2 regions of the Marinobacter sp. es.048 genome follow, and region 1 is predicted to be linked to the other one. Evidence: predicted binding sites of a transcription regulator. Region 1 holds the regulator's gene; the other holds the start of a gene.
What was found. Region 1 encodes sigma-54, which starts transcription at its own class of promoters, with help from an activator protein. Its sites were predicted from a motif close to ANTGGCATNNANNTTGCTNT; they were not measured.
Positions count from the first base shown of each region.

Region 2: a site for sigma-54 is predicted at 9,948-9,967, ahead of glnA (glutamate--ammonia ligase). Genes of this name have one in related genera too.

Region 1 is NZ_FYFA01000001.1:1,833,096-1,849,350, reverse strand. It holds gene CFT65_RS08560 (ABC transporter ATP-binding protein) at 1-300, opposite strand, end outside; gene CFT65_RS08555 (KpsF/GutQ family sugar-phosphate isomerase) at 489-1,469, shown strand; gene kdsC (3-deoxy-manno-octulosonate-8-phosphatase KdsC) at 1,494-2,042, shown strand; gene lptC (LPS export ABC transporter periplasmic protein LptC) at 2,039-2,623, shown strand; gene lptA (lipopolysaccharide transport periplasmic protein LptA) at 2,607-3,173, shown strand; gene lptB (LPS export ABC transporter ATP-binding protein) at 3,151-3,876, shown strand; gene CFT65_RS08530 (RNA polymerase factor sigma-54) at 4,035-5,558, shown strand; gene hpf (ribosome hibernation promoting factor) at 5,660-5,968, shown strand; gene ptsN (PTS IIA-like nitrogen regulatory protein PtsN) at 6,056-6,526, shown strand; partial or broken gene CFT65_RS08515 (RNase adapter RapZ) at 6,555-6,785, shown strand; one part of gene CFT65_RS08510 (IS3 family transposase) at 7,063-7,390, shown strand; one part of gene CFT65_RS08510 (IS3 family transposase) at 7,390-8,270, shown strand; partial or broken gene CFT65_RS08505 (RNase adaptor protein RapZ) at 8,508-8,891, shown strand; gene CFT65_RS08500 (HPr family phosphocarrier protein) at 8,899-9,168, shown strand; gene mgtE (magnesium transporter) at 9,296-10,657, shown strand; gene yjgA (ribosome biogenesis factor YjgA) at 10,673-11,200, shown strand; gene CFT65_RS08485 (carbon-nitrogen hydrolase family protein) at 11,270-12,115, opposite strand; gene CFT65_RS08480 (YhdP family protein) at 12,145-15,900, opposite strand; gene rng (ribonuclease G) at 15,941-16,255, opposite strand, start outside.
Region 2 is NZ_FYFA01000002.1:1,414,317-1,430,571, forward strand. It holds gene glnE (bifunctional [glutamate--ammonia ligase]-adenylyl-L-tyrosine phosphorylase/[glutamate--ammonia-ligase] adenylyltransferase) at 1-1,213, opposite strand, end outside; gene CFT65_RS17545 (potassium channel family protein) at 1,294-2,475, shown strand; gene CFT65_RS17550 (CYTH domain-containing protein) at 2,503-3,366, opposite strand; gene CFT65_RS17555 (porin) at 3,460-4,470, opposite strand; gene CFT65_RS17560 (porin) at 4,619-5,635, opposite strand; gene dtd (D-aminoacyl-tRNA deacylase) at 6,123-6,581, opposite strand; gene pip (prolyl aminopeptidase) at 6,674-7,636, opposite strand; gene typA (translational GTPase TypA) at 7,749-9,560, opposite strand; gene glnA (glutamate--ammonia ligase) at 10,121-11,524, shown strand; gene CFT65_RS17585 (DUF4124 domain-containing protein) at 11,699-12,223, shown strand; gene glnL (nitrogen regulation protein NR(II)) at 12,478-13,572, shown strand; gene ntrC (nitrogen regulation protein NR(I)) at 13,569-14,996, shown strand; gene CFT65_RS17600 (LamG domain-containing protein) at 15,072-16,255, opposite strand, start outside.

The DNA of each region.
Region 1 (16,255 bases):
CACGCTCAGATCGGTGAACAGAGCTCCGCTCTGGAACAGCATGCCCATCTTTTCCCGAAGGCTGTAGAGGGCCTTGCGCTTGAGCTTTGGCACTTCGTGGCCGTCCACCACAACGCTGCCGGAATCCGGCTTGAGCTGACCACCAATAAGACGCAGAAGCGTGGTTTTCCCGGTCCCGCTGGGGCCCATGATGGCGGTAATTTTCCCGCGGGGAATATCCAGGCTGACACCATCGAAGATACGGCGCCCAGAGCGGGAGAACACGACATCCTTGAGCGATATGTAAGCCGGTGAATCCATAGTCCCTACCTTTCAAAGAGGCGCTACATTATGCCATGGAGCGCCCGAGCTCAATCCAAAGAGCGCAAAATGTACTGATAGCAATGATCAGTTTGACTGAACTTTCGTTAACCGGGCATCGTTGCCGGATGAAAATGGTATACTCTGCCCCACATTTTCAATGTCCAGACAGCCAGGCCCAAAGCCCGATGACCGAACAGACTCCCAGCGACTTCAGAACCTCCGCCATCCGCGCCATTCGCATCGAGCGCGACGCCATTGACGCCCTGGAGAGCCGGATTGACGACCAGTTCACCCGGGCCTGCGAGGTTATCATGGGCTGCAAGGGCCGCGTGGTTGTGACCGGCATGGGAAAATCCGGCCACATCGGCAACAAGATCGCAGCAACCCTGGCCAGCACCGGCACACCCTCGTTTTTCGTTCATCCGGGTGAGGCAAGCCACGGCGACATGGGCATGATCACGCCTCAGGATGTGGTTATCGCCATTTCCAACAGTGGCAACACCAGCGAGGTGGTTACGATTCTGCCGCTGATCAAACGCATGGGCGCGCCGCTGATCAGCATGACCGGCAATGCCGGGTCCACCCTGGCCCGGGAAGCCGTCGCCAACCTGGACGTGAGCGTCATGGTTGAAGCCTGCCCGCTGGGCCTGGCACCCACTTCTTCTACAACGGCCACCCTGGTCATGGGCGACGCTCTTGCGGTTGCCCTGCTCGAGGCCCGCGGCTTCAGTGCCGAGGATTTTGCTTTCTCCCATCCGGGCGGCAGCCTGGGCCGCCGGCTGCTACTCCGGGTATCCGACATCATGCACACCGGTGATCAGATTCCGGTCGTCAACGAGGGCACCCCCCTCAGCGGCGCTCTCCTGGAAATTTCCCGCAAGGGCCTTGGCATGACAACCGTCGTCGATCAGGAAGGCACTCTCACCGGGATATTTACGGACGGTGACCTGCGTCGGACTCTGGATCGATCGGTGGATATTCATAATACGCCCATCAACGAGGTGATGACCCGGAATGGCAAAACCATTCAGGCCGATCATCTGGCGGCGGAAGCACTCAATATCATGGAAGAAATGAAGATCAATGCCCTGCCGGTAACCGACGAAAAGGGTGCTCTCATTGGCGCCATCAACATGCATGACCTGCTGCGAGCCGGCGTAATCTGAGGGGGCTATGAGGAGCTATTTGACATGAAGCACCAATGGTCGGACTCCCTGCTGGCAAAAGCCGCCAAGATCCGCCTGATTGCCCTGGATGTCGACGGCATCATGAGCGATGGCAAACTCTATTTCAGTGCCAAAGGCGATGAGCTCAAGGCGTTCAATATCCTGGATGGTCTGGGACTCAAGCAACTCATGGCAGCCGGCATTACCGTGGCCGTTATCACCGGGCGGCAGTCGCCGTTGACCGAGAAGCGCATGCGGGATCTGGGCATCCCGCATCTGATGCAGGGGCGTGAGGACAAGAAAGTGGCCTTGCAGGAACTGGTCAGCACTATGGATATCAGCCCCGAGGCCATCGCTTACATGGGCGATGATCTGCCAGACCTGCCGGCGCTCAGATTCGCGGGGCTCGGCATCACCGTGCCCAACGGTTATTGGCTGGTGCAGCAACATGCCGATTACTGCACCCGGGCCCGCGGTGGCGAAGGCGCAGTGCGGGAAGCCTGCGATCTGCTGCTGACTGCCCATGGCAAGCTGGACGCAGCGCTCGCGCCCTATCTGGAGCCTGAGGCGTGAACTGGGCCTCGGACCGGCCCTGGCTGCGCACACTGGCGCTGGCAGGCACCCTGGTGGCAGCGGTCTTTCTGCTCTGGCAAAGCGATGAGCCGCCGGTCATTGATGATGACGCAGCGGCTCTGCGAGGCGATGCGGAACCGGACGGCTTCGTGGTAAATGGCCGGTACACATCCTTCGACGAATCGGGCAACCTGAAGATCCGGTTCTCCAGCCCCCGCATTGAACAGTTTGAGGAAGGCAATCTGGCCACCATGGAATCCCCCCGAGCCGAGCTGTATGGCGGCGAGGATGCCCTTCCCTGGATTGTTGAAGCCGAGAATGGCAGCCTGCTGCAAAACCAGAATCTGGTGTACCTGACGGACAATGTCCGGATTCAGCGCACTATTGGCGAACGGGACGCCATCCTGACAACATCAACCCTGACCCTGGATAACGACCGGGGCATGGTATATACAGACGCACCCGTAGAAATACGCGACGTTACCGGTGTTACCCGGGCCACGGGCATGAAGGCGTGGATAGACGAGCGGATTCTGGAACTGAACTCCCAGGTGGAAGGACGCTATGAAACCGGAAACTAACCGATACCGGAGCCTGCTGGCTGCCCTGCTGACGGTCGCGATGGCCGGCCCGGCGGCCGCTTTCGACCTTGATTCCGACACCCCCATCAAGGTCACAGCCGACAACGCCCGCCTGGACGACGGCCAGGGCATTGCCACTTACACCGGGGATGTAGAGCTTGAGCAGGGCAATACCCGCCTGAACGCAGAACGGGTGGTGCTGTACCGGACAGAGGGCGGCCTCAGCCGGATCGAGGCCACCGGCACTCCGGCGAGATATCGGCAGCCGGCCCGAGAGGGCGAAGGCGAAACCGACGCCCGCGCACTGAACATTACCTGGTCTGCCACCGACAGCCGGCTGACCTTTGAACGGGAAGCGGTCATCGAGCAGAATGGCAATCTGTTCCGCGGCGACGTCATTCATTATGATACCGCTGGCCGGGTTGTGACCGCTGAAGGCGGCGCAGACACGGGCGAAGGCAGCGGCCGGGTAGAGATGGTAATTCAGCCACGCAGCGCCGACAGACGTTCTGACAGACAGGAATCCGATGGCAGTTCTGAGAGCCAGTAATCTGGCAAAGAGTTACAAGCAGAAAAAAGTGGTGCTCGATGTCTCCCTGGAGATCCGCAGTGGGGAAATCGTCGGACTGCTTGGCCCCAACGGCGCCGGCAAAACCACCTGCTTCTACATGATCGTGGGGCTGGTGCCCGCCGATCGTGGCCGGGTCACCATCGACAGCCGGGATATTACTCCTCTGCCCATGCACGGCCGTGCCCAGCAAGGCATCGGTTACCTGCCCCAGGAAGCCTCGGTATTCCGCAAACTATCGGTACGCGACAACATCATGGCCATCCTCGAAACCCGCCAGGGTCTGAGCAAGGCCGATAGGGAGAAAAAGCTCGAGGAGTTGCTGGAGGAGTTTCACATCACCCATATCCGGGACAGTGTTGGCATGGCACTGTCCGGCGGCGAACGCCGACGGGTCGAAATCGCCCGAGCCCTTGCCATGGAGCCGGCCTTCATCCTTCTGGATGAGCCCTTCGCCGGTGTCGACCCCATATCCGTGAGTGACATCAAACACATCATCCGGCACCTGCGGGACAAGGGTATCGGCGTGCTGATTACCGATCATAACGTGCGCGAGACCCTGGACATCTGCGAGAACGCCTACATAGTGTCCGGCGGCCACATCATCGCCTCCGGCAATGCCGAGGCGATCCTTGCCAACCAGCAGGTCAAGGAAGTCTACCTGGGCGACGAATTCAGGCTGTGACACCGAATGGCTCATTGTTTTGATGACCTGTAGCAAGTAAACTCGGCAAAGAACTTGCTAGGGTAAAGTTAAATCACGGCAAGTAACCGACATATAAAGATTTTTTTCACAACTTATGACACAAAGCGCTGATGAGTGACGGATCCTGAACCATGGTTATGAAAGCCTCCTTACAGTTAAAGCTGGGTCAGAGCCTGACCATGACACCCCAGCTGCAACAGGCGATCCGGCTTCTCCAGCTCTCTACCCTCGACCTCCAACAGGAAATCCAGCAGGCACTGGAATCCAACCCCATGCTGGAGACCTCCGAGGACGACGACCAGACAACAGACGCTGCTACCGCTAATGACGAGCGCGAAGCCAACGCCACCGAGTCTGCCGCTGAAACTGCGCCGGAACCGTCCAAAGACTGGGACGAATCCGAAAACGGCCCGGACTGGTCCTCTGAAAACGAAATTCCGGACAATATTCCGGACGATCTGCCGGTAGACACTGCCTGGGACGACATATACCAGTCCGCCCCTGCTCCTGCAGCCCGCAATGACGACGAAAACGATCACGATTTCGAAACCCGTAACTCGCCCACTGAAACGCTTCAGGATCACTTGGAATGGCAGCTCAATCTGACCCCACTGAGTGAACGGGATCAGGCCATTGCACATGCCCTGATGGACGCGGTGGATGAGCGCGGCTATCTGACAAGTGCCCTGGAAGAGATCCATGCCGGGATGCTGGATGAAAACGACGAGGACCCCCTTGAGCTGGATGAAGTGGAAGCGGTTCTTCACCGACTGCAGCATTTTGACCCTCCTGGCGTTTTCGCCCGGGATCTTCAGGAATGCCTGCTGATCCAGCTTAACCAGCTACCACCGGAAACGCCCTGGCTGGCCCAGGCACGACTGGTGATCACTCACTACATCAACCTGCTGGGCAACCGGGACTACGCCCAGTTGCTGCGCCGCAGCCGCCTGAAAGAAGACCAATTGCGGGAGGTCCTGGCGCTGATCACCGGCCTGAATCCGCGTCCGGGCGACGTTATTGACCGCGCCGAACCCGACTACGTCATCCCAGACGTCATCGTTCGCAAGCACAATGGTCGCTGGCGTGTTGAGCTGAATCCGGAAATTGCTCCGCGCATCCGGGTGAATGCCAGCTATGCTTCACTTATAAGGCGTGCGGACAGCAGTGCAGACAACACTTACCTGCGCGATCAGTTGCAGGAGGCCAAGTGGTTTATCAAAAGCCTGCAAAGCCGCAATGAGACCCTGCTAAAAGTGGCGACCCGCATTGTCGAGCACCAGCAGGGATTCCTGGATCACGGCGAAGAAGCGATGAAGCCGCTGATCCTTTCAGACATCGCCCAGGCGGTAGAAATGCATGAGTCGACGATTTCACGGGTAACGACCCAGAAATACATGCATACCCCCCGGGGCATATTCGAACTGAAGTATTTCTTCTCCAGCCATGTCAGCACTGACGAGGGCGGGGAATGCTCTTCCACGGCCATTCGCGCGATGATCAAGAAGCTGATTGCCGCCGAAACGCCGAAAAAGCCGTTGAGCGACAGTAAAATTGCAGCCATGCTAGGGGAACAGGGAATCAAGGTTGCGCGACGCACCGTTGCCAAGTATCGGGAGGCCATGCACATTCCGCCGTCTAACGAGCGCAAGCGATTGGTCTGAATACCCCTGGGGCGGGACGCAATACCATATTCGCCGGCGCACAATGCGTCAGCACCCAGACCGGCTCCCGGGAGCCGGCATGATGACAACAGGAGACGCCTATGCAACTCAATATTTCAGGCCATCACGTAGAACTGACTCCCGCACTGAAGGATTATGTTTCAGAGAAGTTCGAGAAGCTCGAGCGTCACTTTGACCACATCAGTAACTGCCAGGTAACCCTGGAAGTGGAAAAGGTGCGCCAGATTGCGGAAGCCACGTTGCACGTGGTTGGTGGTGAGATTCACGCAAAGGCAGAAAACGAGGATATGTATGCGGCCATCGACTCCCTGATCGACAAGCTGGACCGCCAGATCCTCAAGCATAAGGAAAAGAATGTAGACCGGATGCACGGAAACGGCTCTCGCTAACTGGTTGTTTTCATGCAAGTCATCTAATCGAGCTGCGACATGAGCAACGTGTCGCAGCCTTTTTTTTAACGGAAACGCAGTCGATCCATGAGCGACACATCCCTGACCATAGACAACATTCTTGCTCCGGAGCTCACCCTCTGCAGGGTACCTGCGTCCAGCAAGAAACGGGCCCTGGAGTTTATTGCCGAGCAAATAAACCATCAGGACAACACGCTCAGCGAGACCCAGCTCTTCAACAACCTGATTTCCCGTGAGCGCCTGGGCAGCACCGGCATTGGACAGGGAATCGCCATTCCCCACTGCCGCCTGGAGGGACTTGATCACGTGGTGGGCGTGCTGATGACGCTTGAAGAAAGCGTGGAGTTCGATGCAATCGACAATCAGCCGGTCGATCTGATTTTTGCCCTGATCGTCCCGAAAGAGGCTACCAGCGAACATCTGGAGCTGCTCAGCCAACTGGCCGAGAAGTTCAATGAGCGGTCGTTCTGTGATCGCCTCCGGCAATGCGAGGACGCCAGTACGCTGTACCAGCGCATGACCGCCTCGGGCGGATGATATTCATTGCAGTGGAGGTAAGGTGGTCATGAAGCTGATTATCGTCAGTGGCAGGTCCGGTTCGGGCAAGAGTACCGCACTTCATGTGCTGGAGGACCTCGGGTTCTATTGCATCGACAATCTTCCCATTGGTCTGCTCTTCCCCCTTACCCGGGAAGCAGCCAGCCAGACCAAGCCTGGTCGACTGGGCAAGATGGCGGTCAGTATCGATGCCCGCAACCTGTCCGGGGAGCTGGCCAATTTCGAGGAGATATACCGCCTCAGGACCGTATCATCTCTGACCCGACGAGCAGTCGCTCTGCACGTCCACGCACCGCAGAGCATCCGTAGTGACAGACCTCACTCCGGAGCCATACCAGCGAGATCTGCTGACCCTCTCCACTCCGACCTGTACACCACCGCATCCATGTACACTGCGGACATGTAGCACGTCGTCGTCGAAGATCAGACTGCCCTTGTAGTAGCCCCCATTTAAACCGGACACCTTGGTAGAAGCAAAGGCCTAGGCATAGACCTAGTGCAAAGGAGTGTCCAAGGTGGAGAGAATCGAAGTCATAACCGGAGTGCAACGTCGTCGCCGGTATTCCGCACAGGAGAAGGCATTCATGGTTGCTGAGTGTGAGCGGCCAGGCATGTCAGTGTCGCTTGTAGCGCGACGTCATGGTATATCAGCAAGTCTGTTGTTCCGTTGGAAGAAGCTGATGAAAGACGGTGGCATGTCCGCGATTGAATCCGGTGATGAGGTTGTCAGTGCATCCGAGGTGAAGGCCCTGAACAAAAAGGTTCGGGACCTGGAGCGGATGTTGGGCCGCAAGACGATGGAAGCTGAAATACTCCGGGAAGCTCTGGAGGTGGCTCAGTCAAAAAAGTTGATCTCGCGCATGCCGTTGCTGCCACCGGACGATACCCTCTGAAGCGGGTAGCGGAGGTACTGAAGGTATCGCGCTCCAACCTTCTGGATCGCCTTCACGGCCGCCAGAAAGGTAGATGTCCCAGATACAAAAAACAGGACGATGACCGGCATTTGCCGGTTATCAGAGAGCTGTGTGAAGTCCGTGCGGCCAATGGCTATCGAAGGATTACGGCACGCTTGAATCGGTTGCTTGCAGCCAACGATGAGCGAGTGAACCACAAGCGTGTGTACCGGCTGATGAAGCAGGATGGGCTGTTGTTGCCCCGTTACACGGGCCGGCCTCAGGAGCGTTGTCACAACGGCCAGGTCATTACGTTGAAGCCGGACCTCCGTTGGTGCTCAGACGGCTTCGAGATCCGCTGTTGGAATAAGGAGGTGGTTCGCGTGGCCTTCAGCCTGGACTGCTGTGATCGGGAACTGATGCGCTATGTGGCGACGACCGGGGGAGTCACCGCTGAGATGGTCCAGGACCTGTTGCTGGAAAGCCTGGAATACCGCTTCGGCCAGTCAGAGCATGTTCCACACCCGCTGGAATGGCTGACGGACAATGGCAGCTGCTACATTGCCAAAGAAACGCGAGCGTTCGCATCTTCTCTGGGCTTTGTGGTGTGCACTACGCCTGTGAGAAGCCCGCAGAGCAACGGCATGGCTGAGGCCTTCGTGAAGACGTTCAAAAGGGACTATATTTACCTGAACGATCTTCCCGACGCCGCCTCTGTGATGGCGAAGTTGCCGGAATGGATCGAGGACTATAACCGCAGTCACCCACACAAGGGACTGAAAATGAAATCGCCCTGGGAATACCGGGCGGAACTGGCATCAAATGAATGAGGTGGTGTCTGGTTTAGCGGGGGCAACACATCGAGGAGATACGCGCTCAGGAACGGTATCGTGAATCATCTTCTGACGCGACAGCGCTCTGCACGTCCACGCACCGCAGAAGCATCGTAGTGATGACAGACTCACTCGAGCATACAGCGAGAGATGCTGAGCTCTCAGCTTCGACTGTATGTAACACCGCATGTCATGTACGACTGCGGACATGTAGCAACGTCGTCGAATCAGACCCTTTTGTTCCAATCATTTGGCTTTAAACACGGGGTGCCTCTGGATTCCGACTACGTCTTTGATGTCCGCTGTCTGCCGAACCCTTACTGGGACACGAGCCTGCGCAAATACGTCGGTACGGATCAGCCGGTGATCGAATTTCTGGAAAAAGAACCGGCAAGCCGGAAGATGATCGAAGACCTGAAGGCATTTCTGGATACCTGGCTGCCCTCTTTCGCCGACAGCAACCGAAGCTATATGACGATTTCCATTGGTTGTACCGGCGGCCAGCACCGGTCAGTCTACGTATGCGAGCAATTGGGTGAATACTTCCGGCAACGGTACAGTAATGTGCAGGTTCGCCATACCGAACTGCCACACCTCCAGACCCGGGAAGAGATCTGATCGAACCATGATTCGCCGCCCGATTACAATTATCAACAAACTGGGCCTGCACGCGCGTGCTACGGCGAAGCTCGTCAACACGGCATCCGAATTCGACAGCGCCGTGCGAATCAGCGGCAAGGGCCGGGATGTCGACGCCAAGAATATCATGCAGGTGATGATGCTGGCCGCCAGCAAAGGGACTGATGTGGAGCTGATTGCCGAGGGACCGGACGAAGAACAGGCCATCGAGGCACTGGTGGAACTGATCAACGACTATTTCGGCGAAGGCGAATAATTAAGATGGGGCCAGTTCACTCTGACCCCTTTTTCATCTGTCCCCGAGTAAAAAAACCTACAACACAGCCTCACCGATTGCGCCTAACTCCGCTATAATACAGGCGTTTTCTGACGCCGGGTGATTCATGACCGATATTCTGGAAAAAAGCCAGGCCCGCCAGCGCCTTCGCTCCCTGAGCGAAGCCCTGGACAGTGGCGCACTGAAGCAGGTTGCCCGCATCCTGAACGGTGGCCTGAGCCCCAGTGATATTGCCCATTTGCTGGAATCCTCCCCGCCCCGGCAGCGCGCCCTGCTGTGGAACCTCGTCGACAAGCAGTTGGAAGGGGAAGTTCTCCAGTATCTGAGCGACGATATCCGTGGTTACTTCCTGAGCCAGCTGAACGCCCAGGAACTGGCGGATATCATCGAGGATTTCGAGTCGGACGACCTCGCCGACTTGCTGCAGCAGCTACCGGATACGGTGATCCAGGAAGTTCTGGACACCATGGACGAGCAGGACCGTCAACGGGTGGAGGAAGTGCTCTCCTACCCGGAGGACACCGCTGGCGGTCTGATGAACACGGACACCATTACGGTGCGTCCGGACATCAGCATTGACGTTGTGCTGCGTTACCTGCGCCGGCACCGCACTCTGCCACCCATGACCGACAGCCTGATCGTGGTCAGCCGGCGGGACGATTTCATTGGCATGCTGCCCATTACCAAAATGCTGGTATCCAACCCTGCCTCCACCGTGCGGGAAGTGATGGATACCGACATCGAGCCTATTCCCGTAAGCCTCTCCGACACCAAGGTAGCGACACTGTTTGAACGCTACGACCTGATCTCGGCGCCGGTGGTGAATGAGGAAGGCCGACTGCTGGGTCGCATCACCATCGATGACGTGGTTGACGTTATCCGGGAGGATGCCGACCATTCATTGATGAGCATGGCCGGCCTGGATGAAGACGAGGATACCTTCGCGCCGGTGTGGAAAACCACCCGTCGCCGTGCTGTCTGGCTTGGCATCAACCTGATTACGGCACTGACCGCATCCGCCGTGATCGGTCTGTTTGAAGAAACCATTGCCAAAGTGGTGGCGCTTGCAGTGCTGATGCCAATTGTTGCCAGCATGGGCGGTATTGCCGGCAGCCAGACCCTGACCCTGGTCATCCGGGGCATGGCAGTGGGTCAGATCAGCGGTGCTAACGTTGGCTGGCTGCTTAACCGGGAGTTCCTTTCCGGGATACTTAACGGCCTGCTCTGGGCCGCCGTGGTGGCAGGCGCCGCCATGCTCTGGTTCCAGGACGTGCTGATCGGTGCCATCATTGCAGCCGCACTGGTGATCAACCTGGTGGCCGCCGCGTTTGTGGGAACGGTTCTGCCACTGTTTCTCAAATCGCGCAATATCGACCCGGCCCTGGCCGGTAGCGTGATTTTGACGACCGTCACAGATGTGGTTGGCTTCATGGCCTTTCTTGGCCTTGCCACGATTTTCTACGCTTAAGCGGATCTCGGATTTATGAAAGACCATCAAGACAACGACGCGCCGGAATACGACGGCCCCAGCAAATCGCAGCTAAAACGGGAAATGCACGCCCTGCAGGACCTTGGCAAGCGGATGCTCGATCTGAGCAATGATCAGCTGGAAACGCTGCCGATCAGCGACACTCTTCGTGCTGCCATCGAAGAATCCCGGCGCATCCGCCAGAACGAGGCCAAGCGCCGGCACCTGCAATACATCGGCAAGGTGATCCGTCAGGAAGACGATCCAGAAGCCCTGGCGAAAGCCATCGACGCTTTTGATGCCGGTAGCGAGGAACATACCCGTCGGCATCATCTGGCGGAGCGCTGGCGGGACCGGATGATTGCCGATGGCGATTCCGTGGTTGGCGAGTTCTTCAGTTATTGCCCCAGTGCCGATATGCAGCACCTGCGAAACCTGGCCCGCAACGCCCGCAAGGATGTCGAGAAGCAGAAAAACACCGGCCAGGCCCGGAAACTGTTTCGCTATCTCCGGGAATGCATCGATGACGCAGAGGCAGCGTGAATTTGTGAATTACCGGGCATGAATCAGAGGGGCAGAAGAAACGTTCTTCTAACCCCACTTCCACTGCCTTCAACCTTTGAGCCGACGGTGCCCCCATACCGGCATCTGAGTGCGCAGCTTGGCCACCTGCTCCAAGTCCAGCTCGGCGGTAACCAGCCCCGGGCCTTCTCCCATTTCCGTCACCACACGGCCCCAGGGATCACAGATCAGGCTGTGGCCATAGGTCCGGCGCCGCGTGCTGTTCTGGCCGCCCTGCCCCGGTGCCACCACCCAAACCTGATTCTCGATGGCTCGTGCCCGGATCAACGGGTACCAGTGGGCATCGCCGGTCTGCCAGGTGAAGGCACTTGGCAGGCAAATCCAGTCCACCTCCTGCTCTCGCAATAACCGGAAAATTTCCGGGAAGCGCAAATCGTAACAGATAGCCAGACCCAACTTCCCCGCCGGCGTATCCACTGTGACCACCTGCTCGCCGGGCTCAAAGGTGTCGGATTCCCGGTACTGGCCATGGGCGTCTTCTACCATGGCATCGAACAGGTGAATCTTGTCGTAGCGGGCCACTTCCCGGCCCTGATCGTCAAACACCAGGCAGGTTGCGCGGACCCGGTCCGCGATCTCCGAACCGTCCGGGCGCTTGGCCACGGGCATTGATCCACCGACAATCCACATACCCAGTTTACGGGCCTGTTCCGCAAGGAATGTGCGGATAACGGGTTCTGTGCCGGCTTCCTTGCGGCCACACTCAATCATCTGGCTGGTTGCCAATACCGCGAAATTCTCTGGCAGCACCGCAACAGACGCTCCCTGTCCAGCGGCCTCCGCCAGCAACCGCTGTGCTTCCGCCAGGTTGGCTTCGATATCATGACCGCTGACCATCTGGATGGCTGCGACCCGGTTGGAAACACGCTTGCTCATGACTGCCTCCGATGTTGCCAAACGAAAAGTTATTCGCCGGTGTCAAATACCCTTTGCAGGTCCACTTCCGGTTCGTCCCACGTGCCGGTCACACTGTAGGTTGCGCTGGTCAGTCTGCTCAAAGGATCACCCAGAATCTTGTCCAGCACAAACAAAGCACCACCAATCGGCGCTCCTGCCCCCATGAGGAGTGCCGCCAATGGCAGGTTCTGGGTCAGCGGTAACACAACCACAAGCCGCATATCCAGCTCCTCGCTGGCCATATTGGTCGTGCCACTGAGCTTGAAGGCCCCTGACGGCCCCGCAATCTGCAGTTCCGGATCCATAGTCAGCAACCCATTGATAATCTGTGCCTTGCCCGAGATCGCGTCAAAAGCCACACCACGCTCATACAGATCGGAAAAGTCGAGCTTCAGCCGGCGCCATAGTGTATCGGAGTTCAGCAGGTTGAAGACCCGGAACAGTTGGGCCGTGTTGTTTCGTTCGAGGATCACACCCTCATCCAGTCTGAGGCTAACCGAGCCACTGAGCTCCGGTATGGAAAACTCATCCGGACGGCCGGGCCACTCCAGATCCAGCTCGATGTTGGTGCCCTGATTGGTGACCGGCATCTCGGTATTTAACAGTTTATTCAGATCTGCCAGCGCACCGCCGCTGATTGAGCCCTTGAACCGGCTCGTTTCACGGTCGCCGACGATGCTCCAGGTCATATCCCCCAACAGCGTCAAGGAATTCAGGCGACCTTCTATGTCATTCACTTTCAACCGGAAGGGTTCGGGGCGAAGCCGGAAAGCCCATTGACCGAGGGATTCCTCATTCAGCTGAAGTTCAACGATCGACACATCAATCTCGGGCCAGCTGCCCATATCCAGCGCCCGGAAGGCTTCCAACTGCTCTTCCAGCGTCAGTAATTCCGGCGAATCATCACGGGGTGCCTCGCTGCGAACAAGCCGAAGCCGCTGAAAATCGGCCTTCACGGTATCGCCGTTCTGCGGGATTACCAAGCGGCCTTCTGCGCGTTGCGAACTGGTGTTAACCACCCAACGATCATCAAGATCGAGCGCGTTTATATCGATGTCGTTCAGGACCTGTGTACCGACATGGAGGCGATCCAGGCGCAAATCAAATCCGGTCTCCTTCCACAACAGATCGAAAGTGGCCCGGTTCGCCCAGTCGCCGGCAATCCCAAGGCCGCCACTGGCGGATGGATTGATGGTCGCCCGCAACGGCGCCGCCTCACTCGCTGTTTTTGACAGCGGTTCTGGCCAGTCAACTGCCAAACCCTCGAGACTGGAGCGCACACGGATACCGGACGTTGACTGGGCCCCCACTTCCAGTTCCGCGGTATAGGCGACCTTGCCCTGCAGGCCAAAGCCGGAGTCGGTTGACAGCCCAGCCCTGGCGAAAACCTCGGGCACGAGGAGCGAGCCGGACTGGCGAATGCTGAGCGCATTCCCGGCGCGAGCCTTGCTGAAGGCTATGGTTACCGGCTCACCGAAAAATTCCGCAGCCAGGGGGCCGCCGGAGAATCCGTCTTCACTGTGATAGGTCAGCTCACCACGAACCGATTGCCAGGCTAGCCCTGCAGCCTGATAGGATACTGCCCCCTTCTCGACATCAATACTCGCCTCAACCACAGGCGGCTGTTCAGAACCCAGCGGCAGATCAATACCCAGATCCAGTCGATACTCACCGTCATACTGCAGTTTCTGTGCCTCAGTCCCTGCGATGTCACCCAATGGACTGTTCTCCATCCAGTAACCAACCGACTCACCGGGCACCAGAGCCGAGGCATCCACCTTTATCCGGGTACCTTGATCTGACGGAATAACACGGACGTTTCCGGATCCAAGGTCCAGGCCTCCGGTCCGGCCTGACTCGAGACGGACCAGGGTGTTTCCATTATGAACCCTGACATTGCCCCGGGCACCTGTGACTTCCGGCCAGGCGTCATCATAGCGGACGGATGCCTGATCAAATTCAAAGATCATCGAGGTCACGAAAGCCCCCTTCGGCGCATCCGGGCCTATCTGGCCGTGGCCGAAGAAGGTTCCCGAGGTGATATCTGCCTCGAGAATGGCCGTGGTGAGCCAATCATACAACCCCTGGTTGACCGCTTTGACCGGAACAAAATCTGCCAGCATTCCGGCGTTGCCGTTTTTCACCGAAACCCTCAGACCAAGGTTATCCTCGCCCTCGCGGTCCATCCTCAGATCAAAAGCACCGTCGAGTTCTGTGGTCTCGCCGTAACGCATCCGAACACCATCTGAAAACACCCGGGTAATGGCGCCATCCAGCTGCCAGGCCACCGCGCCCTCGAACACCGGGAATGACCAGGCGCCACCGAAAAGCCTGGGAAACTCGAGAGAGACAGGCGACTCTCCGGCCGCAACCCGAACATAACCCTTCTGCCGGTCCAGAAAGATGTCTCCGTTCACCGCGGTGACGCCCGGTGCGCCGCCGTGGGCTCTGACACTGACCTCACGCAAACGTCCGGAGAGCTCAAAGTCCTCCGGTGCGCCCTCGGGGAAGAAGATGTTCAATTGATCCAGATAGCCGCCGGGCCGATAGTCTCGCAAAGCCCTGAGTGCGCGCTCCGGCAATAACGGAAGCCGCGCTGCGAGGCGGCGGGTGGGCGCAAGCGGCAGGGCATCGGCAATAACGGACATACCTCCCTCCGAGGGCGCCAGGCGGAGACTGAAAGGAGAAACCACATCGCCGTCCCAGGTCCACTGGAGCTGCTTCAGATGCCACTCCCCGAGAGCAAATGCGCCGGACTCGACCAGGGTCTCATCGGTCATCACACTGTCGTGGCGACGCCAGCCAAATCTTGCCTGGATGTCTTCCAGGGGCGCCAGGGATTCATACCCGACACCCAATTGCAGATAAGGTGTTCGAACCGTTCCGGTCACCTGTTGCAGAAGGCCGTTGCGAAACGTTAGCCAGGCCTCACCGCCAAGATCGAACCCTTCCACCCGGAGCGTCCGCCACTGGTATTCGTCGATCAATCCGTCGAACAGCCGGCCCGAATCCACATCAAGATACAATTGGCCGGTGAAATCGCCCCGGAAAAAGTGCCGGCCTACCAGGGCAAAGCTGGCCAGCTGCTGGGTAGTACCGGACTGCATGGCCCGGCCTGAGGCATGGAAGAGCCCGCGCCGGTAGTCCAGATCCAGTTGGGGAATGTCCAGGTGGCGAAGATTGCCCTGATTGTCCCGGATACCCAGATTAACGCGGGTAATCTTGACATAGGGGTCGGACAGCCAGTTGCCGGCAAGCTCCAGCCATTCTTGAAGCTGGTTACTGACAGGTTCCGGAATCTCAGCACCCCGGACCGCCACATCGCCGCCGCGCTCCTGATTCACAGTGAGTTCCAGGCCGTCGGCCTGAAAATCCTCAAACACGATTCTCAGGCGCGTCAGCGAAGCGAGCGCATCAAAGCGGATATTCAGGTGCTGAAGGTCGGCAACAACAATTCCGGTATCAGGATGACTGATCTGGATGTCACTGACCGTGAACGAGGGATCCAGCCAGTACCATTGGGAGGAAAGCCCCCCGATGGTGACATCGTGACCCAGCCGATCTGAAAGCTCGCGCGCCAGATCTTCCCGGAAGTTGTCCACGTTCTGGGTCAACTGGCGACCGAGCCCTGCGTACAGGGCCAGCAACACGAGCAGCGTCAACAGCATCCACCAGATCAGGCTGGCCAGCCGCGCCAATAGCCGAACGGGAGGACTCTCGGGCAGGTTCTCCGGAAGCGGCGGTTCGTGATCAGCAGAGGACATCCGGGCCCCTTAATCCAGTACCCGGCACACGTTCCCGGGGTCAGAGCAGAACAACATCGTACTGCTCCTGGCTGTAGAACGGCTCCACCTGGAAGCGAATGGTCTTGCTGATAAAGGTTTCAAGATCGGCCACATTGTCCGACTCTTCATCCAGCAGGCGATCTACTACACTCTGGGAAGCCATCACAAGATAGCTTTCGGCATCGTAGGCGCGATTTACCCGCAAAATTTCCCGGAAGACTTCATAGCAAACGGTTTCGGTGGTTTTCAGGAAACCGCGTCCGTCACAGATCGGGCAGGGTTCGCAAAGCACCTGGCCAAGACTCTCGGTGGTGCGCTTGCGGGTCATTTCCAC
Region 2 (16,255 bases), on a different contig from region 1:
CCATACCCTGGAGCGCATGCTCCAGGTTTCTCAGGAACACATAAGCGTCGCGAAGCTCACGAACCACCGGCGACGGCAAAAGCTCGAGTTCTTCCAGTTCTTTCAGAATAACCAGCAGCTCCCGCTGCTGGAGCTCCCTGTCCCGGCCGCCTCGAATGAGCTGGAACGCCTGGACTACAAACTCGATTTCGCGGATACCGCCGCTGCCCAGCTTGATATTGTTTTCGAGCCCCTTTCGGCGCACCTCCCGGCCAATCATGGCCTTCATACTGCGCAGGGACTCGAAAGCACTGAAATCAATATACTTGCGATACACGAAGGGGCGCAGAGTTTCCATGAGTGCCTCACCCGCCCTTTGATCGCCAGCCACCACCCGGGCTTTGACCATGGCGTAACGCTCCCAATCCCGCCCCTGATCCTGGTAGTAGGTCTCCAGCGCCGCAAAACTCAGGGCCAGCGCACCGCTCTGGCCGTAGGGACGAAGACGCATATCCACCCGGAATACGAAACCATCTGCCGTTATCTGGTCCAGTGCCTGGATCAGCCGCTGCCCCAACCGAACAAAAAACTGCTGATTATCCAGAGAACGACGCCCGCCGACGGTTTCCCCCTTGCTCGGAAAGGCAAAGATAAGATCAATGTCCGAAGAGACGTTCAGCTCCCGACCACCCAGCTTGCCCATACCCAGAACCACCATTCTCTGGTCGGTTTCCTGGCCGGTTACCGGGTCAGCACCTCGAGGCGTACCGTATTGCTGGCAGGCGTCCTGGTATAGCCAGCTGAGCGCTCCATCAATACAGATGTCGGCAAATGCACTCGTCGCCGCCATGGTCTCAGCCAGGTCCGCCCATCGCATCAGATCCCGCCATATGATCCGGAACTGGGTCTCCATGCGGAATTGCCTGAGGGCCGAATGCAACCGAGGTTCACCATCAACCTCAGAAAGATACTCCTGCCACCGATTTTTGAGGTATTCCGCAGTGGTGGGCTCCGTCAGCGAACGGGAGCCCATCAGGGCCTGAATCTGGCCTGAATGGCGCTCCAGAGTCTGGCGCAGGAACAGGCTGCGGGAGATCGCAGTGGCCACCACGGCGTCATCCATACCTTCCGATGAGGTTAACCAGGCCGGAACTCCGTCCGAAAACACCGATTGCCAACACCCGGCGACATCATCCGCCAACGGTTTCGGAAGCCTGTGCCAAGGCTCGGACATAATACAATCCCCTGTCTGTCTGTTATATTTCCGGTACTGTATAACGAACTTCCCCGCAACTGAACAGGCCACCGACACGGATGCAACGAAACCGCCGCCCACTGAATCCGGAGCATCAGGAAACCCACCTGCCCATGGGTGGACTGATTCGGAGCCGGATGAAGCGCCTGTTCGCGATACTGGGCGCGCTGCTGTCGGTCCAGGTTCTGATCATCTGGGCGGCTGAGGACCTCTCACTATTTGAAGCCGCCTGGCTGACCATGACCACGCTGGTGACCGTTGGCTACGGCGATTATGCGCCCCAGACCATGATCGGGCGGTTCAGCACCATTGTGCTGATGTTTATCACTTCAATTACCTTGCTGACCCTGATCGTCAGCGACTATATCGAATACCGGTTCTACCGCCGGGAACGCATTTTGTCAGGAAGGTGGATCTATAAAATGAATGACCACATCATCATCATTAACACCCCCCAACATGGCGGCGATCAGTATTTCATGAGATTCGCCTCCCAGATTCGGGCGATTCCGGGCTACGAGACCATTCCTATCATGATCCTGACTCGTCAGTTTCCGATGGGACTGCCCACCGAACTCTCCGACATCGGAGTGGTGCACTACCACGGTGCAGGCTTTGATCCTGAAGCGCTGAAAGCGGTTCACGCCGGCAGTGCGAGGCATATCATCGTGCTCGCGGCCGACGAAGCCGACCCCTATTCCGATAGCCTGACCTTCGACATTGCCCATCGATTGACGGAACTGAATCTCGGAAACCACACCATCGTCGAATGCGTCAACGACCAGAACCGGGGACGATTCAAAGCACTCGGTGTTCGAACCATCATTCGCCCGGTTCGAACGTATCCCGAAATTATGGTCCGCTCCGTTGTAGCGCCCGGCTCCGAGAAGGTCCTGGAAGATCTGTTCAATTACGAACATGACCACCCCCACCGGTACGACCTGAAACTGGACGACTTGAATTGGGCGGATATTGTCAGCGCTCTGGTACGACATGGCATAGGGACGGCGCTCGCCTACATTGACGACGACAATGAAGTCATCTGCCACCCGCCGACCAACGAGGAAATTGAAGGTAAAGGTCTGATTGTCCTGGTTAAATCCGCCGAAACGCCGGAGGTTTCTGTGGTGGAGGAAGCGCTGGAACGATACAGGGCTTTCCTGAAGCAGTGGCGCGCTCATTCCGCAGCCCGGGAAACCGGCGAAGCCGAGGAGCCGGCAAAGAACAACTCAACCAGCTAGAGACCGCCTGGCTTTGCAACCCAATCGTTAGTGCTCGGTAGTGGCCAGCCGCAATTGGAGAACGCCGAGCTCCGTCGCGCCTGCGGCGAGCTGACGGACAGAGCCCACCTCTGCCAGCTGTCCAATCACATGCTCCCAGATCGCGTCGCACCCTGCGGCACCGGCTGCCTCCGCTACAAGCGACAAATCATACCGGTCTACAGGAAACGGCCTGTCCAGCAGCCAGCAGGTTCCCAATGCCTTGAGAAAGGCTGTGACTGTCAGCGGATCATTTCCACTCGGCAGCTCAGGGCGATAAAGACCAGCAAGAAAATAGCCCTGCTCGGCCTTGCTCACAAGATTCAGGAAAACCGGCACCTCCCGGGCCAGCTCGAGTGCCCACGCCACCAGCCTTGAGCCGTCACCTTTCTTTAACTCAAACTCCACTTCGTGCAGGGGCCAGCTTGCCTCATTACCGGCAACAGTGCCGGAATCGACGGCCACCTCTATCAAAGTCTCGCCATCTTCCAGCCACAGTTCCTGCCGCTGAAAGTTGGTCTCGAACACCACTTGAAGACTGCTTAGGTCCAGCTCAGATTTTAGCGGAGTTGCTTTCAGTAACGATAAATCCAGCTCCGGACCGGCAACCGGCCACTCCCACTCTTCGCGCCGGTGAGCGCCATCAACGAATTCACCCCGGGTTTTCAGGGTCTGGATGTAATCATTGCCGGCTTTGCGGACCCTCAGGGCAGCTCTGGCCTGATTCAGATCGGCATCGGGCGTGTCAAAATAGCGATTGACCAGGGGTTTGGTCTTGCCGGGTTGCACTTCAGGGCGAGCTGATAACCATTCCACTGCTCGCGACTGTGCATCGTCCGAAACACTGAGTTTGATTTCCAGTTCGGTAGCCATTTCAACGGACCTATTTTTCGGGATTCATAAACGCAAAAACCGGCGACCCAGAGGTCGCCGGTTTTCATACTACCGGATTAACCAGTTTGCTGATCAGAAGTAGTAAACAGCACCGACGGATGCGATGGACTGCTTATCACCAGACGCACCTTCCAGCGGGTATTCACCGGCATCGTCTGAACCAGACAGGTAACCTTCGAAATAAACATACATGTGGTCAGAGAGGTTGTGAAGCGCCTGCAGGATGATGGTGTCGTTCTGGTCACCAGCTGCAGTATCGTCCTCACGGAGCTGGTACGACAGCGCGAACTGGTTGGCGCCCATGGTGTATACACCCATCAAACCGATTACATCAGCAACGTCCTTACGGGTCTCGTAAGAGGCCGTCAGGCGCAGATTGTCAAGGTTGTAGCTACCACGAAGACCGTAGGAGTTTTCGTTGTTAATGCCATCGGGACGACCGCCGTCATTGGAGTCAACTGCGAAAGCCAGTTCCAGGGCATCCAATTCGTACATTGCGGCAAGCTGCCACGGGTAGGATTTCTTGGAAACCTGAGCATCACCGTCGCCGTTTACCTGAACCGCGGCTCCGATGGTCACACCACCAAAGCTCGGGGTCATGTACTGAACCATGTCACCTTCGCCAGTGTCGTAGTTGAAGCCAATGTCAGATCCCACTTCGTGGAACTGAGCAACTTCGTCTACCGCGCGCTCATAGATGGAATCATCTGAACCGACCCATACCTGACCAAAGCTATCACCCTTAACACCGATGTAGGCTTCGTCCAGGCCGTTGATGCCCATGCTGCCTGCTTTGTCGTCAGCGTTGATGTCTTCCAGTTCAAGCTTGAAGAAACCGGTAATGCCCGGTGCAATTTCGTGATCGTGCTTGATGCCCAGAGTAGAGCCGTTGTCGGCGTGCTCTAAGGTTGAACCGGCGCCATCAACGTTGGTGTGCTTCAGCACGTACTGGATGTTGCCGTATACAGACGGCATTGAATCCATTTTTGCGGCCAGCTCAGCAGCAGACATTTCGGCTTGGGCCATGGCTGCGCCAGAGAACGTACCGGCTGCAACAGCAAATGCAATGAGCGTTTTATTCATAACTCTTAATCCTTTGTTTCGTTATTACGTTATATTAAATCTTCACAAATCTATTATCTTCACCGGGACTTATTTTTTCCAATGAAAAAGCCGGCGGTCCTAAAATCGCCAGCTTTTCAAGCTACAACCAGATTAGCCCATTGGCTTATCAGAAGTAGTAAACGGCACCGAGAGCTGCGACAGAGGCTTCGCTCTCATCGGCGACGCCATAAGCGTTGTCGTCACCACCACCCAGGTAGCCTTCAAAGTAGACGTACATGTGGTTGGAAACGTTGTGCAACGCCTGCAGAGTAATGGTGTTGTTGTCGACACCATTGTTATCAGCACTGAACGCTTCGTAAGACAGTGCAAACTGATTTGCACCCATCACGTAAACGCCCTGAACGCCGTAAACGTCGCCTACATCTTTACGAGTCTGGTATTCACCAGTGAAGCTCAGGTCACCGGCGCTGAAGGTACCACGAACACCATAGGTGTTTTCGTTGTTGCCGACAGGATCCAGGCCGTTGCTGGAGTAACCGGTAGAGCCATCATTGGAGTCCATGGCCACAGCCAGCTCCAGGTTATCCAGAGCATAAATCGCCGCCAGCTGATACGGATAGGACTTACCGCCAGTGGTGCCGTCGCCATTAACCTGAACAGCAGCGCCAAGAGTCAGGCCGCCAAAAGACGGAGTCATGTACTGAATCATGTCGCCTTCACCGGTGGTGTAACTACCACCGATGCTCAGGTCAGCAGCCTCGTAGAAGTTAGCGATGGTGTCAATCGCAGACTCGTAGGTAGAGTCGTCTGAGCCGATCCAGACTTGGCCGAAGCTGTCACCTTTCACACCGATGTAGGCCTCATCCAGAGCATCGATACCGGAACTTGCGGCTTTGTCGTCCGCGTCAATGCCTTCGAGCTCGAGCTTGAAGAAACCAGTGATACCCGGTGCGATTTCGTGGTCGTGCTTAATTCCCAAAGTTGAGCCGTTGTCACGGTGATCGACGCCGTTGTCTCCACCTTTCACATCGTCGTAGATGAGTGCGTACTGGATGTTACCGTAAACTGACGGCATGGAATCCATCTTGGCGGCCAGTTCGGATGCGGACATCTCAGACTGCGCGAAAGCACTACCAGAGAAAGTAGCGGCTGCAATAGCAGATGCGATGAGCGTTTTTTTCATGTTGCGTCTTCCTTTTGAGTTAACTCAGGTTTTAGCGACGGGCTCTTATCCCGATTTTGTAAGGCTTCACCAGTCAGGCTGGATGAGGCCGATTCTGCGTTACCCCTATGTCAGTTTTATGACAAAGAAGTAACTTTTCTTCTTTTTCGAATAAATCCGACAGATTTCAGATCTATACAGCTCAATCACTTATCGAGCTTTCTTAAAGCTTTGGATGATGAAACTGTTTTAATACAATCATTCTCATTTTGCAAATTAACTGCGCCGCATTCTTAGCTCTTTTGGCACCAGTAACGCAATTATTTATGCACTTTAGCGCTCGTGAGATGCGTTACAGTTGCACTTCAAATCCGAGGCCAGATTTTCATTTAGTCTTTATTAACAGAAAGTTAAACCCCAAAAACCGCTTGCCAGCAAGGTCCCACATGAGATTTTCGCACCATTGCAGAACAGCATAACGACCTGCGCACAATACTAGTGCAACTACCTATCCGCGCCTTTGTCCAATCTCAAGCATGAAGGTAACAGGCCCGTCGTTCGTTAAGCCAACCTTCATATCTGCGCCAAACCTGCCTTCACCCACCTTGTCTGAACCCAAACGGGATCTCACATCTTCCACAAATGATTCGTATAGCATGTTGGCAACATCCGGATCCGCAGCAAGGGAAAAACCAGGCCTGGCTCCAGAAGAGGTATCGGCCGCCAAGGTAAACTGTGGAACAACAAGAAGGGAACCACCGATATCCAGCAGACTGCGGTTCATCCGCCCTGCATCATCGGGAAACACACGGTAAGTGAGGATTTTTCGGCATAGTTCCCTTGCCTCGCACTCGCCATCTCCTTTTTCGACACCCAGCAACAGCAAAAGACCTGTGTCGATCGAGGCTATCTGCTCACCGTCCACGGTAACACTGGCTTGCGAAACTCGCTGGATCAATCCTTTCATCAACTGCCTTAAGGATGATTGAACAAGCAAAAATCAAGATCGGGCAAGAGTGTATCCATGGCGATTACCGGCCGCAACCCTGAAAGCGGAATTCAGCCTGCACTTTTTTCAGTTTTCGCAACAACGGACTCAACACCGCGAATAAGGGCATCGACAATGGCTGGCTCGGAAGCGGAGTGACCCGCATCGCGAATGATCTGGAATTCCGCTTCCGGCCAGGCCTTGCTTAGCGCCAGGGCATTATCCAACGGACAGACCATGTCGTATCGTCCGTGAATAATTATCCCGGGGATGTCCGCCAGGCGGCCTGCATCGCGAATGATCTGGTCAGGTTCAAGAAAGCCAGAGTTCATGAAATAGTGGCACTCGATGCGGGCCAGGGCGATGGCAACATGAGGATGGCCAAAGTGCTCAACCACCCTGGGGTTTGGTTGCAGCGTCGCACACCTGCCCTCCCAGACGGACCAGGCTTTGGCCGCCTGGATCTGTTCCAGCTCGTTGGAACTCGTCAGTTTGCGATAATAGGCCGCCACCATGTTATCCCGCTCAGTTTCCGGAATCTGCGCCTCGAAGTCAGACCAGTAATCCGGGAACACCCGGCTCGCTCCCTCCTGATAAAACCAGTGAATATCCCGGGGCCGACAGAGAAAAACACCCCGAAGAACCAAGCCGGAGACTCTCTCAGGATGAGCCTGGGCATAAACCAGACTCAGAGTCGACCCCCAACTGCCACCAAACAGAAGCCACTTCTCGATACCAAGGAAGGAACGTACCACTTCCATATCTTCAACCAGCTTGCCCGTGCTGTTGCCCTCAAGCTCTGCCAGCGGAGTAGACCGTCCGGCGCCGCGCTGATCCATAAGGATAATCCGGAATCTTTCAGCATCGAAGAAGCGACGGTGATAATCCTCACACCCGCCCCCCGGACCACCATGAACTACAAGCACCGGTATCCCGCCAGGATTCCCGCTTTCCTCAACGTAAAGCTCGTGAGGCGGATCAACGACAATACGGTGCTGGGCGTTCGGTTTGATTTCCGGGTACAGGGTGAGCATGAAGCGCTCCGCGTAGAGGATTTAACCGGAGTTTAGCTCAGCCCATAAAAAAAAGGCCAGATGAAACGTTCATCCAGCCCTTGCATCCCCAAACTCAATAAGAGCCGGACGATTATTTCTTATTGGCGCGCTTGCGCTCGTTTTCAGTCAGGAGCTTCTTGCGCAGCCGGATGGACTTCGGGGTCACTTCTACCAGCTCGTCGTCATCAATAAACTCCAGCGCCTGCTCAAGGGTGAATTTGATCGGCGGCACGAGACCAATGACTTCATCCTTGCCAGATGCACGCATGTTGTCGAGCTTTTTGGCCTTGGTGGGGTTGACCACCAGGTCATTGTCACGGCTATGGATGCCACACAACTGCCCTTCATAGATTTCCTGCCCCGGATCCAGGAACAGCTTGCCACGGCTCTGCAGCGTTTCCAGAGAGTAGGTAAAAGCGGTACCCGTAGCCATGGACACGATGACACCGTTCTGGCGACTGGTTACATCGCCAACTTTGATCGGGCCGTAGTGGCTGAAAGTCGAAGTCAGGATGCCAGTGCCTGAAGTCATGGTCAGGAAGGTATTCCGGAAACCAATCAGGCCCCGGGCTGGAATTGTATAGTCCAAGCGCATCCGGCCCTTGCCATCCGGAACCATGTTGGTCAGGTCGCCCTTGCGCAGCCCCATTTGCTCCATGACGGCGCCTTGATGCTGCTCCTCGATATCAACAATGACGTTCTCGTATGGTTCCTGCTTCACGCCGTCAACTTCGCGGATAACAACTTCCGGACGGCCAACCGCCAGCTCAAAGTTCTCGCGACGCATATTTTCAATCAGTACAGACAGATGTAACTCGCCACGACCGGATACCTTGAACTTGTCCGCGGAGTCGCCCTCTTCAACGCGCAACGCAACGTTGTGCAGCAGCTCCTTTTCCAGGCGTTCCTTGATGTTCCGGCTGGTAACGTACTTGCCTTCCTTGCCGGCAAAGGGCGAATCGTTGACCTGAAAGGTCATGGAAACGGTCGGCTCATCCACCGTCAGCGCCGGCAGCGCCTCAACGTTCGCCTGATCACAAAGCGTGTCGGAAATGAGCAGCTCGTCCATGCCACTGACACAGACAATATCGCCAGCCTGAGCTTCGTCGACTTCAACACGCTGAAGACCGGAGTGCCCCATAATCTTGAGGATACGACCGTTACGCTTCTTGCCGTTGGCGCCAATGGCTGTGACCGGCGAATTGGTCTTGACCTTGCCGCGCATGATGCGGCCGATGCCGATAACACCGAGAAAGCTGTTGTAGTCCAGCTGGGAGATCTGCATCTGGAACGGGCCGTCCGGATCAACATTCGGAGCGGGTACGTGATCAACAATCGCCTGGAACACGGCATCCATGTTGTCATCCAGGTTTTCGTGATCCATTCCGGCAATGCCATTCAGAGCACTAGCAAACACGATCGGGAAGTCCAACTGATCATCGGTGGCACCGAGGTTGTCGAACAGGTCGAATACCTGATCCACCACCCAATCAGGGCGCGCACCCGGGCGGTCGATCTTGTTTACCACTACAATCGGGCGAAGACCCGCGGCAAACGCTTTCTGGGTAACGAAACGGGTCTGGGGCATGGGGCCATCGATAGAGTCGACTACCAGCAGCACACAATCCACCATGCTCATGACCCGCTCAACCTCACCGCCAAAATCAGCGTGGCCCGGGGTATCGACTATGTTGATGTCGTAGCCATTCCATTTCAGGGCGGTGTTTTTTGCCAGAATGGTAATGCCCCGCTCTTTTTCCTGATCATTGGAATCCATGACCCGCTCGCTATCGAGCTCTTTGCGCTCCAAAGTGCCTGACTGGCGCAAAAGCTGGTCGACAAGCGTGGTTTTACCATGGTCAACGTGGGCGATAATGGCGATATTACGAAGTTTTTCAATCACAAAAATATTCCTGCGGCATGCACTCAATGACCTGAGAAGGTCGTTCGCAGGGGGAATCCCAGCACATGCCGTCTCAAATCCGTAAAATGAACTCATTCACCGGAGCTGGCTGCCCGGCACCCTGCATGGTGCTTTCCGATCTGTGATCAAGAAATAACAGGGTAAAAAATGAAGCGGCGCGCAGTATAGCGAAAAGTCTGTGTCGTTAATATGAAGAAAAACGCCTATTCTATATTCGAAGAGAATGCACCTGATCGGGGCAAGAATCCAATAAACGCACCAACAAGGTGCACCATTTGAGTGCAGCTTTTCACCACAGAGCGAGCATTTTCCTTCTAATGTGCCCCAAACCCTTGCAGTTGCGCCGTTCTGGAGCATGCCCTAAAAATTGGCAAGCGCCTTGCTTTATCGAATTCAGCCGAAATTTACAGGTAAGACGCAACAGCATTTGCTAAGCTGCGCAAACCTGAGAAACAGATCGGAACCCGTTACCACGGGCGATCCGGCGCCACGAACATGAATACAGCCGCCTGTGCGGTTTAACTTACGGAGCATGCACAATGTCCAAGACAGTTGATTTGATCAAAGAACACGAAGTCAAATGGGTTGACCTGCGCTTCACTGACAGCCGCGGTAAAGAGCAGCACGTAACACTGCCTGCCACAGAAGTAGATGAAGACTTTTTCGCAGACGGCAAAATGTTTGACGGCTCTTCCATCGCGGGCTGGAAAGGCATCAACGAATCCGACATGATCCTGATGCCGGACGACGAGACTTCTGTACTCGATCCATTCACCGAAGAAACCACCGTGAACATCACCTGCAACATCGTAGAGCCTTCTACCATGCAGGGTTACGAGCGTGATCCGCGCTCTGTTGCCCGTCGTGCAGAAGAATATCTCAAGTCTACTGGCATCGCCGACGGCGCCCTGTTTGGCCCGGAGCCGGAGTTCTTCGTCTTTGACTCCGTAAAGTGGAACGTAGACATGCAGGGCGCGATGTACCACATCCACTCTGAGGAAGCCGCCTGGGTTTCCGGCGAAGACTTCGATCGCAACAACATTGGCCATCGCCCGGGCGTGAAGGGCGGTTACTTCCCGGTTCCGCCGGTTGACAGCCTGCACGACCTGCGTGGTGCCATGTGTGCCGCCATGGAATCCATGGGCCTGGACATCGAAGTACACCACCACGAAGTCGGCACTGCCGGCCAGTGTGAAATCGGCGTTGGCGCCAACACCCTGGCACGCAAGGCTGACGAAGTTCAGATTCTGAAGTACTGCGTTCACAATGTGGCGCACGCCTACGGCAAGACAGCGACCTTTATGCCGAAGCCCGTAGTCGGTGACAACGGTTCCGGTATGCACGTTCATATGTCCCTGAGCAAAGACGGCAAGAACCTGTTTGCCGGTGACAGCTACGCAGGCCTGAGCGAAGCGGCGCTGTACTATATCGGTGGTGTTATCAAGCACGCCAAGGCCATCAACGCCTTCACCAACAGCTCCACCAACTCCTACAAGCGTCTGGTTCCGGGCTTCGAAGCGCCGGTAATGCTGGCCTACTCGGCCCGTAACCGCTCCGCTTCCATCCGGATTCCGTATGTAAACAGCCCGAAGGCGCGTCGCATCGAAGTGCGCTTCCCGGATGCATCAGCCAACCCGTATCTCGCGTTTGCGGCACTGATGATGGCTGGCCTCGACGGCATCCAGAACAAGATCCACCCTGGCGATGCCATGGACAAGGATCTGTACGACCTGCCCAAGGAAGAGGCACTCAGCATTCCGACCGTCGCTGAAACGCTCTCTGAAGCACTGGACTGCCTGGAAGCGGACCATGAGTTCCTTACCCGTGGCGGCGTCTTTACTGAAGACATGATCGCAGGCTACGTAGAGTTGAAGCGTGGCGAAGTAGAAAAACTGAACATGACCACACATCCGGTCGAGTTCGATCTGTACTACTCCTGCTAAAACCTCTCTCTAGAGGAGAAGCAGACAAGCCCCGCCAATGTGCGGGGCTTTTTTTGTGAGCGATAGCACAGTGCCTGCAGCCCTTAACGATATGTAACCAACATCCGGGCGACAGGCGTTGAAAACACCCCGGGCCCCGCCGATAATCGAGGAAACCCAATAACAGGTGAGCTTATGAATCCAAAGTCTGGATTGTGTGCCGGCCTTCTGTTTTTTCTGGTAACTCCGGTCTGTGCCGAGGTGTACCGCAATGTCGATTCCTACGGCAACGTGACCTACTCTGACGAGCCCAGCGAAGGCTCTGAAGCGGTGGAGGTCAAGCCGGTAACCACAATCACCCTGCCCAAGCCAGAGGTGGTACAGGAAACCGACAAGCTCCGGGAAGAAGTTCAGCGGGAAGGCGCTGCCTACGAAAGCGTTTCTTTCGCCTATCCGGATAACAACCAGGCGTTCCACAGTGGCAGCGGCGATGTTCAGTTCGAAGTACGCAGCACCCCTGGCCTGCAGCCCGGCCACAAATACGAGGTGACCCTGGACGGCCAACCCGTCGGTCAGAGCTCCTCTGGCTCAATCACCGTCAACAACGTGTTCCGTGGAACCCACGAAGCCCGGGCACATATCGTGGATGAAAACGGGGTTCAGGTAAAAACCGGCTCACCGGTTACCTTCACCGTTCACCGCCCTTCCGCTCTCAATTAGCCGGACCCACCAGATAGTTCGCACTATTTTAGTGCGCCTGCACCAGAAAAAAGCCATACTCTGATCAGCAACGGGGCGCGTTTTCCCGACTGATCAGAGGCCTTCTTTGCTTTTGCACCAGCTTACGGCACTTTTCAGCGCCAATACCCACTTCTGCCCGCACTTTGCCCACTTGTTTACCAAACTGGCTCAAAGTGGTTCGTTTTTTGCAAAACTCCGGAGGTCAAACGATGTCGAACCAACGGGATTCACGCATGGCAATGCCTCCGGCCCAGCAAAACGAATACAAGAGCATTCTCGACAGCCTGACTACGGCTGTCCTGGTACTCGAAGATAGCCTGACTATCCGGTATCTCAACCCGGCCGCCGAAAGCCTGTTTGAAACCAGCATTACCCGGAGTCAGGGCCAACCTTTCCGGGACATTCTGGTCGAATCCGAAGACGCCCTGAAAACCCTCTATGCCGCTGTCAGGAACGGTCAATCCTACACTCGCAGGGAGGCCGAGTTTCTGCTGACCAGTGGCTCCCGACTTACGGTTGATTATTCCGTAACACCCATCAGTCTGGAACCGACGGAACTACTGATCGAAATCCAGCCCAGAGACAGGCTGATGCGGATCAGCCGAGAGGAAGACATCATCTCCCAGCAGGAGACCACCCGCATTCTGGTTCGGGGCATGGCTCATGAGATAAAGAATCCGCTTGGGGGCATCCGGGGCGCGGCGCAGCTTCTCGACCGGGAACTCAATAGCGAAGACCAGCGGGAATACACTCGGGTCATCATTGACGAGGCAGACCGCCTCCGAAGCCTTGTTGACCGGATGCTGGGTCCGAACAAGGCGCTGAAGCTGGCCCCGACCAACATCCATGAAATTCTGGAGCGAGTGGGCACCCTGCTTGAGGCGGAAAGCAAAGGACGCCTGAATTTTGAACGGGATTACGACCCCAGTATTCCAGAGTTCAAGGGTGACAAAGAGCAACTGATACAGGCGTTCCTGAATATTGCCCGGAACGCTATGGAGGCGGCCTTCGAAAACCAGGGCGGTCACAGTTCCGAGGAGCCTCCGACCATTACCTTCCGCACCCGCACCCTGCGTCAGTTCACCATTGGCAACCGACGCCACAAGCTGGTGTGCCGGGTCGACGTTATCGACAATGGCCCCGGCATTCCGCCGGAGCTGGTGCAGAACATTTTTTATCCGATGATCAGTGGCCGTGCCAGTGGCACCGGTCTGGGCCTTTCCATTACCCAGAGCATCATCGGCCAACACCGCGGACTGGTTGAATGCGAAAGCGAGCCAGGCCGAACCGACTTCATCATCTTCCTGCCTCTGGAGGACACCCCATGAGCCAACCGGCGAACGTCTGGATCATAGACGACGACCGCAGTATTCGCTGGGTGCTGGAGCGCGCCCTTAACCAGGCCGGTATGCAGCCCCGAGTTTTTGAAAGTGGTGAGAGCATCATGATGCGGCTGGAACACGAACAGCCGGATGCTATCGTGAGCGATATCCGGATGCCGGGCATCGACGGCATCACCCTGCTTTCCCAGATCGTGGACGTTCACCCGGACGTGCCCGTCATCATCATGACCGCGCACTCGGATCTGGAAAGCGCTGTGACCAGTTACCAGACCGGTGCGTTCGAATACCTCCCGAAACCGTTCGATGTGGATGATGCTGTGGCGCTGGTCAAACGCGCTGTGGCCCATAGCCACGAGAAACGGGCCAGTGGTGAGCCCCAAGCCGAAATGGCCCAACGCAACGCCGAAATCATCGGTGAAGCACCGGCCATGCAGGAAGTTTTCCGAGCCATTGGCCGGCTTTCCCACTCCAACATTACCGTTCTGATTAACGGCGAAAGCGGCACAGGCAAGGAACTGGTAGCCCAGGCACTGCACAACCACAGCCCCAGGGCCAACCACCCGTTCATTGCCCTGAACATGGCCGCCATTCCGAAAGACCTGATTGAATCCGAACTGTTTGGCCACGAAAAAGGCGCCTTTACCGGTGCCGGCGCCGCCCGCCAGGGCCGGTTCGAGCAGGCCAACGGCGGCACCCTGTTTCTGGATGAAATCGGCGACATGCCCGCCGATACCCAGACCCGACTGTTGCGGGTTCTGGCTGATGGCGAATTCTACCGCGTGGGTGGCACAACGCCCATCAAGGTAGACGTGCGCATCATCGCCGCCACTCACCAAGATCTGGAAAAGCTGGTACAGGCCGGCACCTTCCGGGAAGATCTTTTCCACCGCCTCAACGTTATTCGGGTGCATCTACCCAAACTGGCCGAGCGCCGGGAAGACATCCCGAGACTGATGCAGCACTTCCTGAAGCGCGCTGCGAAGGAACTGGCGGTTGAACCCAAGATCCTGCGCGAAGAGGCCGAAGAATACCTCACCACCCTGCCCTGGCCCGGCAACGTCCGCCAGCTGGAGAACACCTGCCGATGGCTGACCGTGATGGCCAGCGGTCGCGAGATCCACATTGACGACCTGCCCCCCGAGTTGCTGCACCAGGCAGAGACACCCACCACGGGAACAACCTGGCAGGAAGGCCTGAAAAACTGGGCCGAACAGGAACTCAAGCGGGGCAAGAAAGGCATTCTCGATACGGCTGTACCAGAGTTCGAGAAAATCATGATTGAAACAGCCCTGAAGCACACCGGTGGCAGACGCCGTGATGCGTCAATACTGCTGGGTTGGGGCCGGAACACGCTGACCCGGAAGATCAACGAACTGGGAATGGATCATCCGGAACACGAAGACGATTGACGATTGGCGAACCGCCGGGGTTCGTTGATGTATTGGGGTCAGATTAAACTTTCATCTGCCCCTTTTTTTGTCTCGTCATTCCAGGACTTCCTGCCAATAGATGATCCGGTCATTTCCGCGGTAGACGCCGAAAGTCGCCAACGCCGACGGATTAACCAGGTCGTTCGGCAGAACATCATCCCAAAAGTCCCTTAACCAGTCAGGGGTGTCCATTTCCACAACGATACCTCGGTTCCCCGGCGCCTCTGATTTGCCCTCACCGGGCGCTGAAAGTATCAACCTGTCGCCGGGCAAAACCGAGCCTTCCAGCATTTGCCCATCAACCACCGTTGAAACACTGGTATCCCCATCACTGAGTGCCGAGCCGGAAAAATCCAGATCTGTATCACCCGGCAGATTGAACACCCAGCAGCTCTCATCCGCATTGGTCACAAACCTGTTGCCGTCAAAATACTGGGCAAAGATCGGAACGATCAACGGCAGCGTTTCCGGGCCGAACGCGTTTTCAAGAGCGATCCGCCCATAGCGCAGATCAAAGCCAAAGTTCGGCCGCAAAGACAGGGCGGGCTGAGTAGAGCTGATGCCGTCCAGATCTGTCACGTCATTAAGCGCAATCCGATAATCGGGAACAAACGGAGCGATCCGAGATGTGGGTTCTTTCAGATAACGGAATGCATCCGCTCCACTGAAGGTAAATCGCATCACTCCCGGCGAAAATACCGAGCGAGCCATCGGATCAAGCGTTGCACTCACCGGAAGCAGCGCTCCCTCAGTACCTGAGGCTACCTCGTCTGCAACGGCTGGCAGCCGGTCAATCCCGGTACTGTCCAACCGCAGGAAACTACCCGATGTATAGTTTCGGGTTACGGTTCCACCCACCGCAAGAGCCCGGACCTCTAGAAGAGGTTCCGAGCCAGGTGACCAACCAAGATCCTGGCCGATGTAGGCAAAACTGTTTGCGGCTGAGCAGTACGGTTCCACACCGCCGACATCGACGATCTGGATGTCAAAGTCTGCCGGGGCAAACCGACCTACGTTGGCAACTGCATTTCCGGAAACATTCTCACTGGCCAGATAGGCTCCACTGACAAGAGATGGCTCCAGGCTGATAATGCCAACTTCTGGCCAGTTGAATTCGCCGCAGGCCGACCCCCCCTGAGCGGCTTCGCCATTGCAGTCCTCTCCAAAAATTCCAAACGCTCCGCCAAGGGGTGGCAAGAATCCACCAACAGGAGCCACCAGTGAAGGTGTTAGCGCGA